DNA from 2 places in the Stenotrophomonas maltophilia genome. Region 2 is predicted to be linked to the other one. Evidence: riboswitches for the same ligand, from Rfam matches in the RefSeq annotation. Region 2 holds a riboswitch; the other holds the start of a gene.

Region 1 (7,050 bases), 1.9 Mb from region 2:
CACCATCGTGGGCGATGAAGACCCGGAGCATGCCGGTGGCAGCTACGTGGTGGTGCAGAAGTACCTGCACAATCTTGATGCGTGGCGCGCACAGAAGACCGAAGCGCAGGAAGCGATCATCGGCCGCACCAAGCACGACAACATCGAGCTGGACGATGCGCCGGCCGATGCGCAGAAGTCGCACAAGACCCTGTGCACCATTGAAGACGCCGACGGCGAGCACGAGATCCTGCGCGACAACATGCCGTTCGCCAACCCGGGCCGTGGCGAGTACGGCACCTACTTCATTGGTTACACCCGCCGCCTGTGGGTGATCGAGAAGATGCTCGAGCGCATGTTCATCGGCAATCCCGCGCCGCTGCACGACCGCATCCTGGACTTCTCCACCGCCACCACCGGCGTGACCTTCTTCGCACCCTCGCGCAAGGCGCTGGCCGACCTGGGCGATTGATCGCGCCGGGCCATCACGGCCCGCCATCTGCCTGTCATCTATGGCGCCGACCATGGCGCGCTGGATGGGAGTGCAGGAGGCAGGCGATGGCCAAGACTGGGAACGGGACCGGCGTGCGGCGCTGGTGGCGGCCACTGGCCGCGTTGTTCGGCGCGTTGGCACTGGGGAGTGCCAGCGTTTCCGCGCAGGATGCCCCTGCGCACTGGATGGCCTACGCCGCCGCCGTGGGTGGCCAGCTGCAGCAGCGCCTGCAGCAGGAACAGGATCCTCAGGCGCAGCGCGTGCTGGAATGGCTGCAGGCACATCCGGATGCGCCGACGCCGTTGCCGGTGAGCGTGTGGATCGCGGCAGATGGTCGCATATCGAAGCTGGAGTTCGACAGCCTGGGTGATGCCCAGGTCGACGCCGACCTGCGCGCGACGCTGCAGGCCGCGCCGTTGCAGGCGGCCCCACCGGCCGACATGCGGCAGCCGCTGCGGCTGGGCCTGCTGCTTACCCAGTAGATCCACGCCATGCGTGGATGTGCATGGTAACCGACCGTGGTCGGTAGGCGCGCGCCAACCACGGTTGGCGACTACCGGTGTTCCTCAGCCACGCATGGCGTGGCTCTACTGCGTTGCCACCTGCGGCTCGCGCGCGGCGGCGCTCCATGCGCGCAGGCCGAACACGGCCAGGCCGAGGAAGAACACGTACAGCGCGGCGGTCACGTGCAGCGACTTGAACAGGTAGGCGCCGACGTAGACCACGTCCACCGCGATCCACACCCACCAGCAGGCCACGTGGCGGCGTGCCTGCCACCACTGGCCAACCAGGCTCAGTGCGGTCAGCATCGCGTCCAGCCACGGCAGCGCAGCGTCGGTGAAGGTGTGCATGCCGGCTCCCAACGCCACGCCACCGCACAGGCCGATGGCCAGGTCGCGCAGCAGCTTGCCGCGCGCCAACGGCACGATGCGGATGCTGCCTTCATCGGCAGCATGCTGGCGCCAGTTGAGCCAGCCATAGACCAGGAAGCCACCGAAGGCGACCTGCAGCAGGGTGTCCGAGTACAGCTTGGCCTCGGCGAACACCAGCCCGTACAGCGTCACCGACAGCAGGCCGACCGGCCACGCCACCAGCCGGCGCTTGGCCATCAGCCAAACGCCGAGGATGCTGCACAGCGCGGCGGTCCACTCCAGCATCACGCCGCTCACAGCGCGAACGTCACCGACAGGCGGGCCTGTCGCGGTGCGCCGGGGAGCAGGTAGTAGTCACCGCCGCTGCTGCCGGTATCGCGCCAGTAGAAGCGGTTGAACACGTTGTCCACCGACAGGTTCCAGGTCACCGCGCGCTCGTGCAGGCGATGCTGGAAACGCAGGCCCGCGTCGAACACCGAGTAGTCGGGCGCGCGCACGCCACCGTCGGCGCGGGCCACGTTGGCACCGGCATAGCGCCAGCCACCGGTCACATCCAGGCCCTGCACGAACGGCAGCGCATAGGCCACGTGCACGCTGGCGCGCACCTTCGGCACGTTCACCAGTTGATGGCCTTCATAGGCCGGTGTGCCGGTGTCGCGCGCGCGCGCCTGCAGCACGCTGGCGCTGGCCACGATCTGCAGCGCATCGGTCAGCTGGCCGTTGGCGGTCAGCTCCAGGCCGGTGTGGGTCTGCGTGCCTTCCTCAACGAAGGTGTAGCCGACGTCGCTGTTGTCGGGCTTGGCGTACTGGTACGGCTGCGAAATGCGGAACACCGCCGCGCCCAGCGTCAGTGCTTCGACCGGCACGTACTTCACGCCCACTTCCAGCTGCCGGGACTGCACCGATGGCAGGAAGGTATCGGCGTTGCTGGTCCAGAACGGCGCTTCCTGGCCCAGCGAAATGCCGCGCACGTAGCTGGCATAGGCGTTGAGCTGGTCGGTGGCCTTCCACACCACGGCGGTCTGCGGCAGGAAGCGCGACAGACGGCTGTGGCGCTGCGGGGTGCCGCGCTTGTCGTAGGCGCGCTCGTCCAGGCGCACGAAGCGGCCGCCGGCCAGCCACTGCCAGTCGTCACCGAAGCTCATCCGGTCCAGCGCGAAGAACGCGGTCTGGCGGCTGTCCAGGCGCCGTGCGGACGGCCCCGGCATCTTCGGCGACGGCACGAACACCTGCACCGGTGCGTCGTGGATGTTGCTGGTGCCGACGTACTCGTTGACGCTCGGGCGCTTGTCCACGGTGCGGCGGAAGTAGTCGGCACCGAGGGTCAGCTCATGGCCGACGTTGCCGGTCTCGAAGCGGCCACGCAGTTCGGCACGCGCCTGCTGGTTGCGGCGGGTGTCGTCCGGGCTGCGGTAGTCGTAGACGTCGTAGTCGCCATTGGGCGCGAAGTAGTTGCCCGGCACGCTGCCATCGGCGCACTGCGTGGCGTAGTAGCAGCCATAGGCGAAGGCGACGTTGTCATCGATCACCGACCGGCTGTGGCCCACCGACACGCGCGACTGCCAGGCGTCGTTGAAATCATAGGTGTGCAGGGCGGTGATGTTGGTGCTGGCGATATCCACCGGGCGCTGCCACGGCTGGTAGCCGAGCAGGTGCTCGCGGTCGACGCCGCGCGGCAGGTCGCGCGCGCCCAGCAGCTGGTAACCCGACACCGAACGCTGCGAGCTGGTCTGGTAGTTGGCATCCACTTCCAGCTTGCCGCGCTCGCCGATCAGCCAGTCGGCGGCCAACGAGTAGAAATTGCGGCGGCCATCGGCGTGCTCGACATAGGAGTTGCTGGAATCCCACGCGGCATTCAGGCGCAGGCCGAAACGCGGGGTGATCCAGTGGCCGACATCGACGGCGACGTAGCGCGAGCCTTCCGAATCGGTGCCGAGCGTGGCAGTGCGTACCTCGGCCGGGCGCTTGCCGATGTAGTTGATGATGCCGCCCGGTGCCATCACGCCTGCGGCCAGGCCGGCTTCGCCCTTGAGGATTTCCACCGACTGCACATTCTCCAGCGCCAGGCGCTGTTCGCCGGCGATGGACAGGCCGTTGAAGCGGTAGCCGGTGGCGGCGTCCAGGGCGAAGCCACGGATGGCGATGTTCTGGTAGTAGCCCACCGGCGCGTAGGCATCGCCCAGTGAGGCATCGTTGCTGGCCAGCTCGGACAGCGAACGCACCTGGCGGCGGTCGAGGTAGTCACGCTCGAGCACGTTCACCGAGGCCGGCATGTCCTTCCAGGAACCACCACCGAAGGCATTCACGCGCGAGGTATCGGCCTTCGGTTTGCCGGCCTGCACGCGCACTGCTGCCAGTTCGGTCGGCGAGCGTTCGGCGCTGGTGGCAGCCGCATCGGGGGACGCTTCGGCGTCGCTGGCGTGCAGCGGCAGCGCGGCGCAGAGGGCGAGGGAGAGCAGGGTGGGGCGCAGGCAGCGGTTCATTCGGTTCGTCTTCGGACAACAAGGGAGACGAAGCGACGGCGCGCAGGTGCACCGGCCCATGATGGGGGTGTGGCTGCGGCTCAAAGCTCCCTACGCCGGTGCAAACCGGATCAGGTTCCAAGGGACTCTCTCAGCCTGGCAGATCCAGGCACCCCCGCTTCAGGTGACCATTTCACTACAAATGGTACGGATTTGCGAGCCGGTGCCCTTCAGGCTGCCGCGTGCAGCGCCTGCAGCAGTGCCTGTCCCGGCGCGCTGTGGAACCATGCCGGATGCCCCAGCATGAAGGGCTGCCACGCTACGTCGGCATTGGCGGTCGAGCCGGTGACGCCCTCGAAGTACTCCACTTCGGACAGTGCGAAGTCGAAATGGACCATCGGCAGCAGGTCGGCCAGCAGGCGCACGCGTGCCGCCGACAGCGGCAGCACCTGGCGATAGCCGTCGAGCAGGGCCAGCGCGATATCGATGCGCACCGCTTCCATGCCGTGCTCCAGTTCCAGCCACGCCACCGCGTTGCGCTCGATCGCCGTGGCGAGGTCGAACAGCGCGCTGGTGGGTGAGGCCAGGCCGAAATCCAGCACGGTACTGATCTGCCCATCGCGCCACAGCAGGTTGGAGACATGCCAGTCGTTGTGCGCCCACAACCGTGGCTCGTCGCGCAGGCGCTGGGCCAGGCCGGCATGCCACGGCAGCACGTCGCGCCGCAGCTGCGCTTCCCATGGAATGCGCGCGAGATAGCGGGCCAGCCCGGGGCGCTCGTGCAGCCCTGCCTTGATGGCCGCGATCGGATCGTCGGCACGGATCAGATCGTCGCGCGCGACCAGCACATGGGTGCTGCGCTGGGGCGCGTGGTGGCTGGCCGCAGCACAGTGCAGCTGCGCGAGTGCACGCCCGGCCTCGCGGGCCTGCGCGACGTCGGTCAGCAGCGACCACGACACGGCATCGCGGTACAGGTCCTCGCCGACGCCGATCGCATGCAGCTCGAGGGTCCATTCGCCGTGTTCGACCGCAGTGCGGCCATCGGTCGCCGGCAGCACCTGCACCACCGGTACGCCCGCTGCGGCGAGATGGGCGATGAAGCGGTGCTCTTCTTCCAGGCAGGCCGCGCTGCGCACGCTGTGGTGATGGCGCTTGACGAACACCGCGCCGTCCACGCCGTCGACGATGGCGGCGGCCGACAGCGGTCGCGGGCTGTGCCAGCGGGGATGGCTGTGCTCGTCCAGCTGCGGGTAACGCGCACTCAGCCACGCAATGTCCGCCGCGCTGATCGGCGGCCAGTCGGCAGCGACCTCGTCGTTGTTGAGGCCCTGCACGCGGTGGGAGGAAGAAGTCATGCCGCAGCCCCAGTGGGGAAAGTCACATCCAAGGCTGCGCATTCAACGCCATGCGCGCGGCCAACGCAAACGGGCGGGTCATCGACCCGCCCGTGCCTGCATCAGCTGCGATGATGCCGTCGCGCCGCTTACCAGCCGCGATGGCGGCCGCGGTCGTTGTAGTAGCGGTTGTCGTAGTAGCGCTGGCGCTGCCAGCGACGGTCGTCGCCACGGTCGTAGTAGCCGCTGCGGTAATAGCCACGATCGTAGCGGCGGTCGTAGCGGTTGTCGTAGTAACGGTTGTCGTAATAGCGACGGTCGCGGCGGTCGGACGTGGTCAGGTTGCCGATCGCGCCGCCGGCCACGGCACCGCCGACAGTGGCAGCGGGATCACCGTTGGAGAGCAGGTTGCCGGCCACGCCACCGACCACGGCGCCGACCAGGGTGCGCTTGTCCTTCCTCGACATCGCGCTGGCATCGCTGACCACGGCAACACCGGCCACCAGTGCCAGGGCCATCGCCAGACCACGGAAGCTGAGTGTGGAAGTACTGAGCATGTTCGTTCTCCTGTGAGGTGCATGCCACGCTGGGCAGGGAGGGCGCGGGCGCCCCGGCTGCCGTGGAGACCACGCTGACGTTCCAACATTGCCGGAACATTGCCTGGCCCACCGTGCGGCTTGCGCATTCATCTAGCGGCAGGCGGCATGAAGCAAGGCTGAAAGCGGCCGCTGCCGCTCAGCTGGCAGAAAGGGAAAGGGCCGCGCATGGCGCGGCCCTTCCCTGGTCTGCAAGGCGCCGCGGGCTCAGACGCCCATGGCCTTCTGTGCCTGCCGGGCCTGCTCCTGCTGGGCGTCCTGCTGCTGATGCAGCACGTTCGGCGCGCCCTGCACGGCACCGCTGCTGAGCGCCAGGCTCTGCTCGCTGGCTGCACGGGTCTCCACCGCCACGCGGCTGGCGGCGGGGTCGCCGATCGTGCCCTGCACGGCAAACAGGCGCTCACCGTTCGGGCTCGGCACCACCGTGTCGATGCGCTGCAGGCCGGCGGCATGCGCCTCCTTGGTCAGGGCCGCGGCGGCGCTTTCCAGCGCGTGGCGATCCTTGAAGGTGCCTGCCGGCATCAGTTCCAGCCCCTTGCTTGCCTGGATGAAGAGCGGATTGCGCGGGTGCCGTTCGTCGTTCAGCAGCGGGCGCTCGCGGGCTTCCCTGATTGCCTCCAGCGTCTTGGCCCCGACAATGCCGTCGGCCACCAGGCCGTTGTCCTTCTGCAGCTGGCGCACCGCCGCGTCGGTGTTGCGGCCGAAGCGGCCATCCTCGATCAGCGGCTTGCCGTCGGCACCGACGTAGCCGAGGTGGCCCAGTTGCTCCTGCACTGTGCGCACGCCCTCGCTGTGCGCGCCCTGCTTGTACAGTTCGGCGTGCGGGGTGGCAGCGGCCTTGTGCTCGGCGGCCGGCTTGCCCTGGGTCTGCTCATGCGACTGGGTGCGGTTTTCCAGCAGGTCGCGCGCCTTGGACAGCGGGTCGGAGGCGTACAGCTTCCAGTTCGGGTGGTCCTTCACCTGCTTGAGGTAATCCTCGATGGGCATGGTGTGCACGCCCTTGCTGCCGGTGGACTGGCTGATCAGCAGCTTGTCGGTGTTGGGGTCGCGCACCACCATCACGATGTGGTCGATGCCGTTCCAATGCTCGTGGCGGGTCTTGGCCGTATCCAGGCCGATGATCATGCCTTCCTTCAGCGCATCGGGCTTCAGGATCGCGTCGCGGTCAAGCAGCACGCCGGACTGGTCGAATGCCTTGCGCACGATGCCACCGGAACCCAGGTTGCCCAGGTCGATGCGATCGGCCTTGCTGAAGACCGCATGCCCGGCCTTCTGGTTGATCTCATCCATGGTCCGGTTCTGCAGCGTGCCGAC
Region 2 (7,050 bases):
CCGCGCTCGGTCTGATGGAGCCCACTGGCAACGGCATCGGCGGCGACCTGTTCGCCATCGTCTGGGACCCGAAGACACAGAAGCTCTATGGCTACAACGGCTCGGGCCGCTCGCCGAAATCGCTCACCCTGGCCGAGTTCCAGCGCCGTGGCCTGAAGGAGATCCCAGCCACCGGCCCGCTGCCGGTCTCCGTGCCAGGCGCGGTCGATGGCTGGTTCGCCCTGCATGATCGCTTCGGCCGCAAGCCGATGGCCGACAATCTGGCGCCGGCCATCCGCTACGCACGCGAGGGCCACCCGGTGGCCGAAGTGATCGCCTACTACTGGGACCGCTCGGTGCCGAAGCTGTCGCAGTACCCGGGCTTCAAGGAGCAGTTCACGATCAACGGCCACGCCCCGCGCAAGGGCGAGATGTGGAAGAACCCGAACCTGGCCAGCACCCTGCAGAAGATCGCCGACGGCGGCCGTGATGCTTTCTACAAGGGCGAGATCGCCCACACCATCGGCGACTACTTCAAGGCCAACGGCGGCTACCTGAGTTACCAGGACCTGGCCGACCACCGCGGTGAATGGGTCGAGCCGGTCAGCAGCAACTACCGTGGCTACGACGTGTGGGAACTGCCGCCGAACAGCCAGGGCATTGCCGCGCTGCAGATCCTCAACGTGCTGGAAGGCTACGACTTCTCGAAGATCCCGTTCGGCTCCCCGGAGCATGTGCACCTGTTCGTTGAAGCGAAGAAACTGGCCTTCGCCGACCGTGCGCGCTTCTACGCCGACATGGCGTTCCAGCCGGCACCGGTGCAGAAGCTGATCTCCAAGGAGTACGCGGCGCAGCGTCGCGCGCTGATTTCGATGGACAAGGCGTTGAAGGAAGTGCAGCCGGGCACGCCCAAGCAGCTGGAGGAGGGCGACACGATCTACATGACCGTGGCCGACGCCGACGGCATGATGGTGTCGCTGATCCAGTCCAACTACCGCGGCATGGGCAGTGGCATGGCGCCGCCGGGGCTGGGCTTCATCCTGCAGGATCGTGGCGAGATGTTCGTGCTGCAGAAGAACCATCCCAACGGCTACGCGCCGGGCAAGCGCCCGTTCCAGACCATCATTCCGGCCTTCATCACCAAGGGCGGCAAGCCGTATGCCAGCTTCGGCGTGATGGGGGGCGCGATGCAGCCGCAGGGCCACGCGCAGATCGTGATGAACCTGGTGGACTTCGGGATGAACCTGCAGGAAGCCGGCGATGCACCGCGCATCCAGCATGAAGGCTCAACCGAACCGACCGGCCAGGCCACGGCGATGACCGACGGTGGTGAAGTGAATCTGGAAACCGGCTTCCCGTACGAGACGGTGCGCGCGCTGATGCGCAAGGGGCATCGCATCGTGTTTGCCGACGGCCCGTATGGCGGCTACCAGGCAATCATGCGTGATCCTGAGACCGGGGTTTATTACGGTGCTTCGGAGAGTCGCAAGGATGGGCAGGCGGCGGGGTATTGAGGTTTCCCGGCCATCGGGCTGAGCCCCCTCTGCGGTGATGGCAGTGATATGAGGCTTGGCCGGGCGGGTGGGCTGGTCGGGGGACGCCGTGAATCCGTCCCTGCAGGCTTGGCAGCCGCTTGCTCGTGTGCGCTGTCCTGCGCACACGGCAAGACCGGGGTTGGGCGTCCCGCCCAACCCGCCCGAGGCATGCCTCGGGCCCATGCGGCTGACACCCCAGCCCACCCGCCCGGCCCCTGACAGTTTCCTGCGGCCGCCACCGCAGGAAGAGAAAGAAGAAGATCAAAAGCAAAGACAACAGCAACAGCAACAGCCGCGCGCTGTGGGTTGGGGTCAGATCCGTTTTCCGAAGGAAAGCGGATCCGACCCCTTCTTGTTTTCCGATACACCTCATCCACGCATAGCGTGGAAAACCCACCGTCACACGGAAACTGTCGGGGGTGGGGCGGCGTGGGCTGGCAGGACCGTTGGCGCCATGGATGGCGCCATCGAGCCCCCAGGAATGGGTTTACGGCGTGTCCTGCCAGCCCACACCGCCCCGCCAAACCAGCAGCAACCCAGAGCCGCTTTTGAAGTTGTTGTTGCCGTTGCTTGAAAAAAGCGGTGCAGCCGCAGGCTGCAAAACAACCCTCAATCCCGATCCTGCGCGCGTGCGGCCTCCGCCTGGGTCTCCTCCTGCGCCGCCATCTCGCGCGCGATCCACGCATCGATCATGTGCCGCTGGCGCTGCGCCTGACGTCGCTCACGCGTGTACTCCTGGTCCAGAACCCGGTACAGCGACACCATCACCAGCACCATCAGCAACGCGAACGGCAATGCTGCGATCGTGATCATGCCCTGCAGCGCGTCCAGTCCACCGGCCAGCAGCAACGCCGCTGCGATCAACGCCACCGCAATGCCCCAGGCCAGCTTGCGCTTCAGCGGTGGGTCGCCGGCCTCGTCGGTGGACATGCTGGCCAGCACCAGTACCGCCGAATCGGCCGAGGTTACGAAGAAGATCATCAGCAGTACCAGCGCGATGCACGACAGCAACAGCGGTAGCGGCATGCTGTCGAACAGTGTGAACAGCACCGTCTCGTAGCCATTGCCCAGCGCCTGCACCAGATCGGCGTGGCCGAAGATCTGTGCCCATAGCGCGGTGCCGCCGAACACCGCGAACCAGAAGAAGCCCAGCAGCGTCGGCGCGAGCACTACGCCGATCACGAATTCGCGCACGCTGCGGCCACGCGAGATGCGCGCGATGAACGATCCCACGAACGGTGCCCACGAGATCCACCAGGCCCAGTAGAAGATCGTCCAGTCCGCCACCCAGGTGCTACCGGAAAAAGGCGACATGCGCAGGCTCATCGTCACCAGCTGGTTGAGGTAGGAGCCCAGCGTGGTGGTGAACGTATCGAAGATGAAGCCGGTCGGCCCAAGCACCAGCAGGATGGCTGCCAGCAACGCAGCCAATGCCAGGTTGAAGTTGGACAGCCATTTCACCCCGCGTTCCACGCCACTGGCGGTGGAGGCCATGTACAGCACGAAGGCGACGGCAATGATGGTCATCTGCACCGCGACGGTGGCCTGCACGCTGAAGACGCGTTCGATACCTGCCGCGATCTGGATGGTGCCGAAGCCGAGCGTGGTGGCGACACCAATCGCCGTGGCAACTACGGCAGCGATGTTGACTACCCGACCGATCCAGCCGCGATGGTGACGGCCGATGATCGGTTGCAGCATGTCGCTGACCAGGCCGCGCCCGTTGCGGTTGAACTGGAACCAGGCCATCGCCAGGCCGATCAGCGCATAGATCGCCCACGGATGCAGGCCCCAGTGGAAGAACGCATAGCGCATCGAGGCGCGCGCGGCGTCCATGCTTTGCGGCGCCAGGCCCTCGGGCGGCTTGCTGAAATGCGAGATCGGTTCGGCCGCACCCCAGAACACCAGGCCGATGCCCATGCCGGCAGCGAACAGCATCGACATCCAGCTGGCGCGGGAGAATTCCGGCTCGGCATCTTCACCACCGATGCGCAGGTTGCCGAAGCGACCGAATGCCAAGTACATCAGGAAAGTCAGCGCCAGGAACACGACCAGAAGATAGAGCCAGCCGACACTGCGGACGACATCGGCGAGTACCGACTGCACCACCGTATTGAAGGGGCCCGGTGCAACACCGGCAAGCAGCACCAGAAGCAGAACCAGTGCGATGGAAACGCGAAACACCATGAAGGAGCTTCTCCGATCAAGGGATTGAGGGGAGCGAGCAGAGCTTGCTGCGAGGGGCCGGCGACATGCAGCACAGACCGGGCAGGAGCCGCGAAGGCGGCGAGATAAGCATCGTTCGCGACGACACGATGCGCGTGCACGTTACTGAACGCGATGTCACGGTTCTGTTAACGAATAGCGATTGGGGTCAGATCCGCTTTCCGCAGGAAAGCGGATCTGACCCCGGGAGCAACTCCGGAGGCGGGCGGTCTATGCTCTAATGCGCAGCAAGAAGCGGGGGTACCGGGCCATGTGGCCACGGTTGAGACAGTCCCTTGGAACCTGATCCGGCTCATACCGGCGTAGGGAAGCTTTGCAGTGCAGCCGTGCCCGGACTCCGCCCAAGGACCGTCCGTGCGCGGGCGCAGTGCGCCGCCGCTTCGTCCCTGACCTTCCTGGACGATGCCCGATGAACGCACAGCTCTCCGCCCTGCAGCAACAGGCCCAGCAACTCTCTGAATCCGTGACCCGGCCGATTCCCGGTTCGCGCAAGATCCATGTGCCTGGTTCGCGCCCGGATCTCCTGGTACCGATGCGCGAGATCGCGCTGACCCGCACGCCGACGCTGTTCGGCGGCGAGGAGAATGCGCCGGTAACGGTCTATGACACGTCCGGCCCCTACACCGATCCTGACGTGCATATCGATCTTTCCGCAGGCCTGCCGGCGCTGCGCCGTGGCTGGGTGGAAGAACGGGGGGATACCGAACAGCTCGACGGCCTCAGCTCTTCGTTCGGCCGCGACCGCGAACATGACCCGAAGCTCGATGCGGTGCGTTTCCCCGCACGCAGCCTGCCACGCCGCGCACGTACTGGTGCAAATGTCACCCAGATGCACTACGCGCGGCGCGGCATCATCACGCCGGAAATGGAATTCGTCGCCATCCGCGAGAATCAGCGCCTGGACGCGATCCGCGATGCCGGACTGCTGCAGCAGCACCCGGGCGAAGCGTTCGGTGCTTCGATCCAGAAGATCATCACCCCCGAGTTCGTGCGCGACGAGATTGCCCGTGGTCGTGCGGTGCTGCCCAACAACATCAACCATCCGGAAAGCGAGCCGATGATCATCGGCCGTAACTTCCTCACCAAGATCAACGCCAACATCGGCAACAGCGCCGTGTCTTCCGGCATCGCCGAGGAAGTGGAGAAGCTGGTGTGGGCGATCCGCTGGGGCGGCGACACGGTGATGGATCTGTCCACTGGCAAGCACATCCACGAAACCCGTGAATGGATCATCCGCAACTCGCCGGTGGCGATCGGTACCGTGCCGATCTATCAGGCGCTGGAAAAGGTCGATGGCCGTGCCGAGGCACTGACCTGGGAAATCTTCCGCGACACGCTGATCGAGCAGGCCGAGCAGGGCGTGGACTACTTCACCATCCATGCCGGCGTGCTGCTGCGTTACGTGCCGCTCACCGCCAGGCGCGTTACCGGCATCGTCAGCCGCGGTGGCTCGATCATGGCCAAGTGGTGCCTGGCGCACCACAAGGAGAACTTCCTCTACACGCATTTCGAAGAGATCTGCGAAATCATGAAGGCCTATGACGTGACCTTCTCGCTGGGCGACGGCCTGCGCCCGGGCTGCATTGCCGATGCCAACGACGCGGCACAGTTCGGCGAGCTGGAGACGCTGGGCGAACTGACGAAGATCGCCTGGAAGCACGACGTGCAGACCATGATCGAAGGCCCCGGCCACGTGCCGATGCAGCTGATCAAGGAGAACATGGACAAGCAGCTGCGCGAGTGCGGCGAAGCGCCGTTCTACACGCTGGGTCCGCTGACGACCGACATCGCGCCGGGCTACGACCACATCACCAGCGCGATCGGTGCGGCGATGATCGGCTGGTTCGGTACCGCCATGCTCTGCTACGTGACGCCGAAGGAGCACCTTGGACTGCCCAACCGCCAGGACGTGCGCGACGGCATCATGGCTTACCGCATTGCCGCGCACGCGGCCGACCTGGCCAAGGGGCACCCGGGCGCGCAGGTGCGCGACAACGCGCTGAGCAAGGCGCGCTTCGAGTTCCGCTGGGAGGACCAGTTCCATCTCGGGCTGGATCCGGAGAAGGCCAAGGAATTCCACGACGAGACGCTGCCGAAGGACGCGCACAAGCTGGCCCATTTCTGCTCGATGTGCGGCCCGCACTTCTGTTCGATGAAGATCACCCAGGACGTACGTGACTACGCAGAGGCCGGCATGAAGGAGAAGTCGCAGGAGTTCCGTGCTGCCGGTGCCGAGGTCTACCGCCAGGGATGATGCTGCACCGGTAGCGCCCGGCGGTTCTCCTGGACGGCGCCGCGGTCCAGGAGAACCGCCGGGCGTGGCCCGGCGCGACCCGTTATGCTCCGGCCACTGCCCAGCGGAAAGGACGCCATGCCTGTTGCCTTGACCACCCGCTGGCTGGCAATCGCCCGCCGCCACCCCTCGGCATGGCTGCTGGGGGCCCAGCTGCTGGCGGTCCTGCTGTATCCCGCGCTGGATGACACCGCCGCTGGCCGGGCGGCGCTGGGCATGTTCGGCATGGCGGTGCTCGGCCTGGCGCTGTGGGTGGTCCAGCGCAGCCCGTTGGGAACCTGGCTGGCATTGCTGCTGGCCATTCCCTCGGTGGTGTTCTCGCTGGCTGGGGCGCTTCTGGACCGCAGCGCGCTGCTGACCACGGCACAGCTGCTGGAAAGCCTGCTGTACTTCTATACGGCGGGGGCATTGATCGCCTACATGCTGCAGGACCATCGAGTGACCCGCGACGAGCTGTTCGCGGCCGGGGCAACCTTCACCCTGCTGGCCTGGGCGTTCGCCTTTGCGTTCGCGGTGTGCCAGCAGTGGTATCCAGGCAGTTTCCAGGGTACGACCGCGGGCCCCGAGCGCAGTTGGATGGAGCTGCTTTATCTGAGCTTCAGCTTGTTGTCCGGTGTTGGATTGAGCGACGTCGTGCCGCTGCACCCGCAGGCACGGGCCCTGGTGATGCTCGAACAGTTCGCAGGCGTCATGTATATCGGCCTGGTGGTGTCGCGTCTGGTCGGATTGACCATGCTTCGGCGCATGTGAAAATGAACGCCAGATAAAAATTTCGCGCCCAAAAGGGCGCGAATAGTGATGCAGATTATGTGAATGCGTCGGCGAGAGAGAGCCTGAGTGTCGACCCCGTCATAGGCGGGGTAACCGGCTTAGGCTAATATCCGGGGGCGTTATTGTTTTTGCGGTATGCGCCGATGCTTTGTGCGGAATCTGGCTTTTCGATGACCCTGTCCAGGGACGGTGGGGACGGTATTGCTGGTGAGCCCTGCCCAGGTCCCGTCCCTACTGTATAGCGGA

What was found. A riboswitch is a leader RNA that binds a small molecule or an ion and turns the genes downstream of it on or off. The one in region 2 is predicted to bind thiamine pyrophosphate.
Region 1: it holds a riboswitch for thiamine pyrophosphate, as region 2 does, so the genes downstream of both, EZ304_RS19745 (TonB-dependent siderophore receptor) here and thiC (phosphomethylpyrimidine synthase ThiC) in region 2, are expected to answer to the same signal.

What each region holds. Positions count from the first base shown of each region.
Region 1 covers NZ_CP037858.1:4,269,038-4,276,087, reverse strand. The annotation lists gene EZ304_RS19760 (Dyp-type peroxidase) at 1-451, shown strand, start outside; gene EZ304_RS19755 (hypothetical protein) at 538-954, shown strand; gene pnuC (nicotinamide riboside transporter PnuC) at 1,060-1,629, opposite strand; gene EZ304_RS19745 (TonB-dependent siderophore receptor) at 1,638-3,827, opposite strand; TPP riboswitch at 3,898-3,993, opposite strand; gene EZ304_RS19740 (phosphotransferase enzyme family protein) at 4,037-5,161, opposite strand; gene EZ304_RS19735 (glycine zipper 2TM domain-containing protein) at 5,290-5,697, opposite strand; gene EZ304_RS19730 (peptidoglycan-binding domain-containing protein) at 5,944-7,050, opposite strand, start outside.
Region 2 covers NZ_CP037858.1:1,638,782-1,645,831, reverse strand. The annotation lists gene ggt (gamma-glutamyltransferase) at 1-1,493, shown strand, start outside; gene EZ304_RS07485 (BCCT family transporter) at 2,124-3,701, opposite strand; TPP riboswitch at 3,967-4,067, shown strand; gene thiC (phosphomethylpyrimidine synthase ThiC) at 4,150-5,994, shown strand; gene EZ304_RS07475 (ion channel) at 6,112-6,783, shown strand.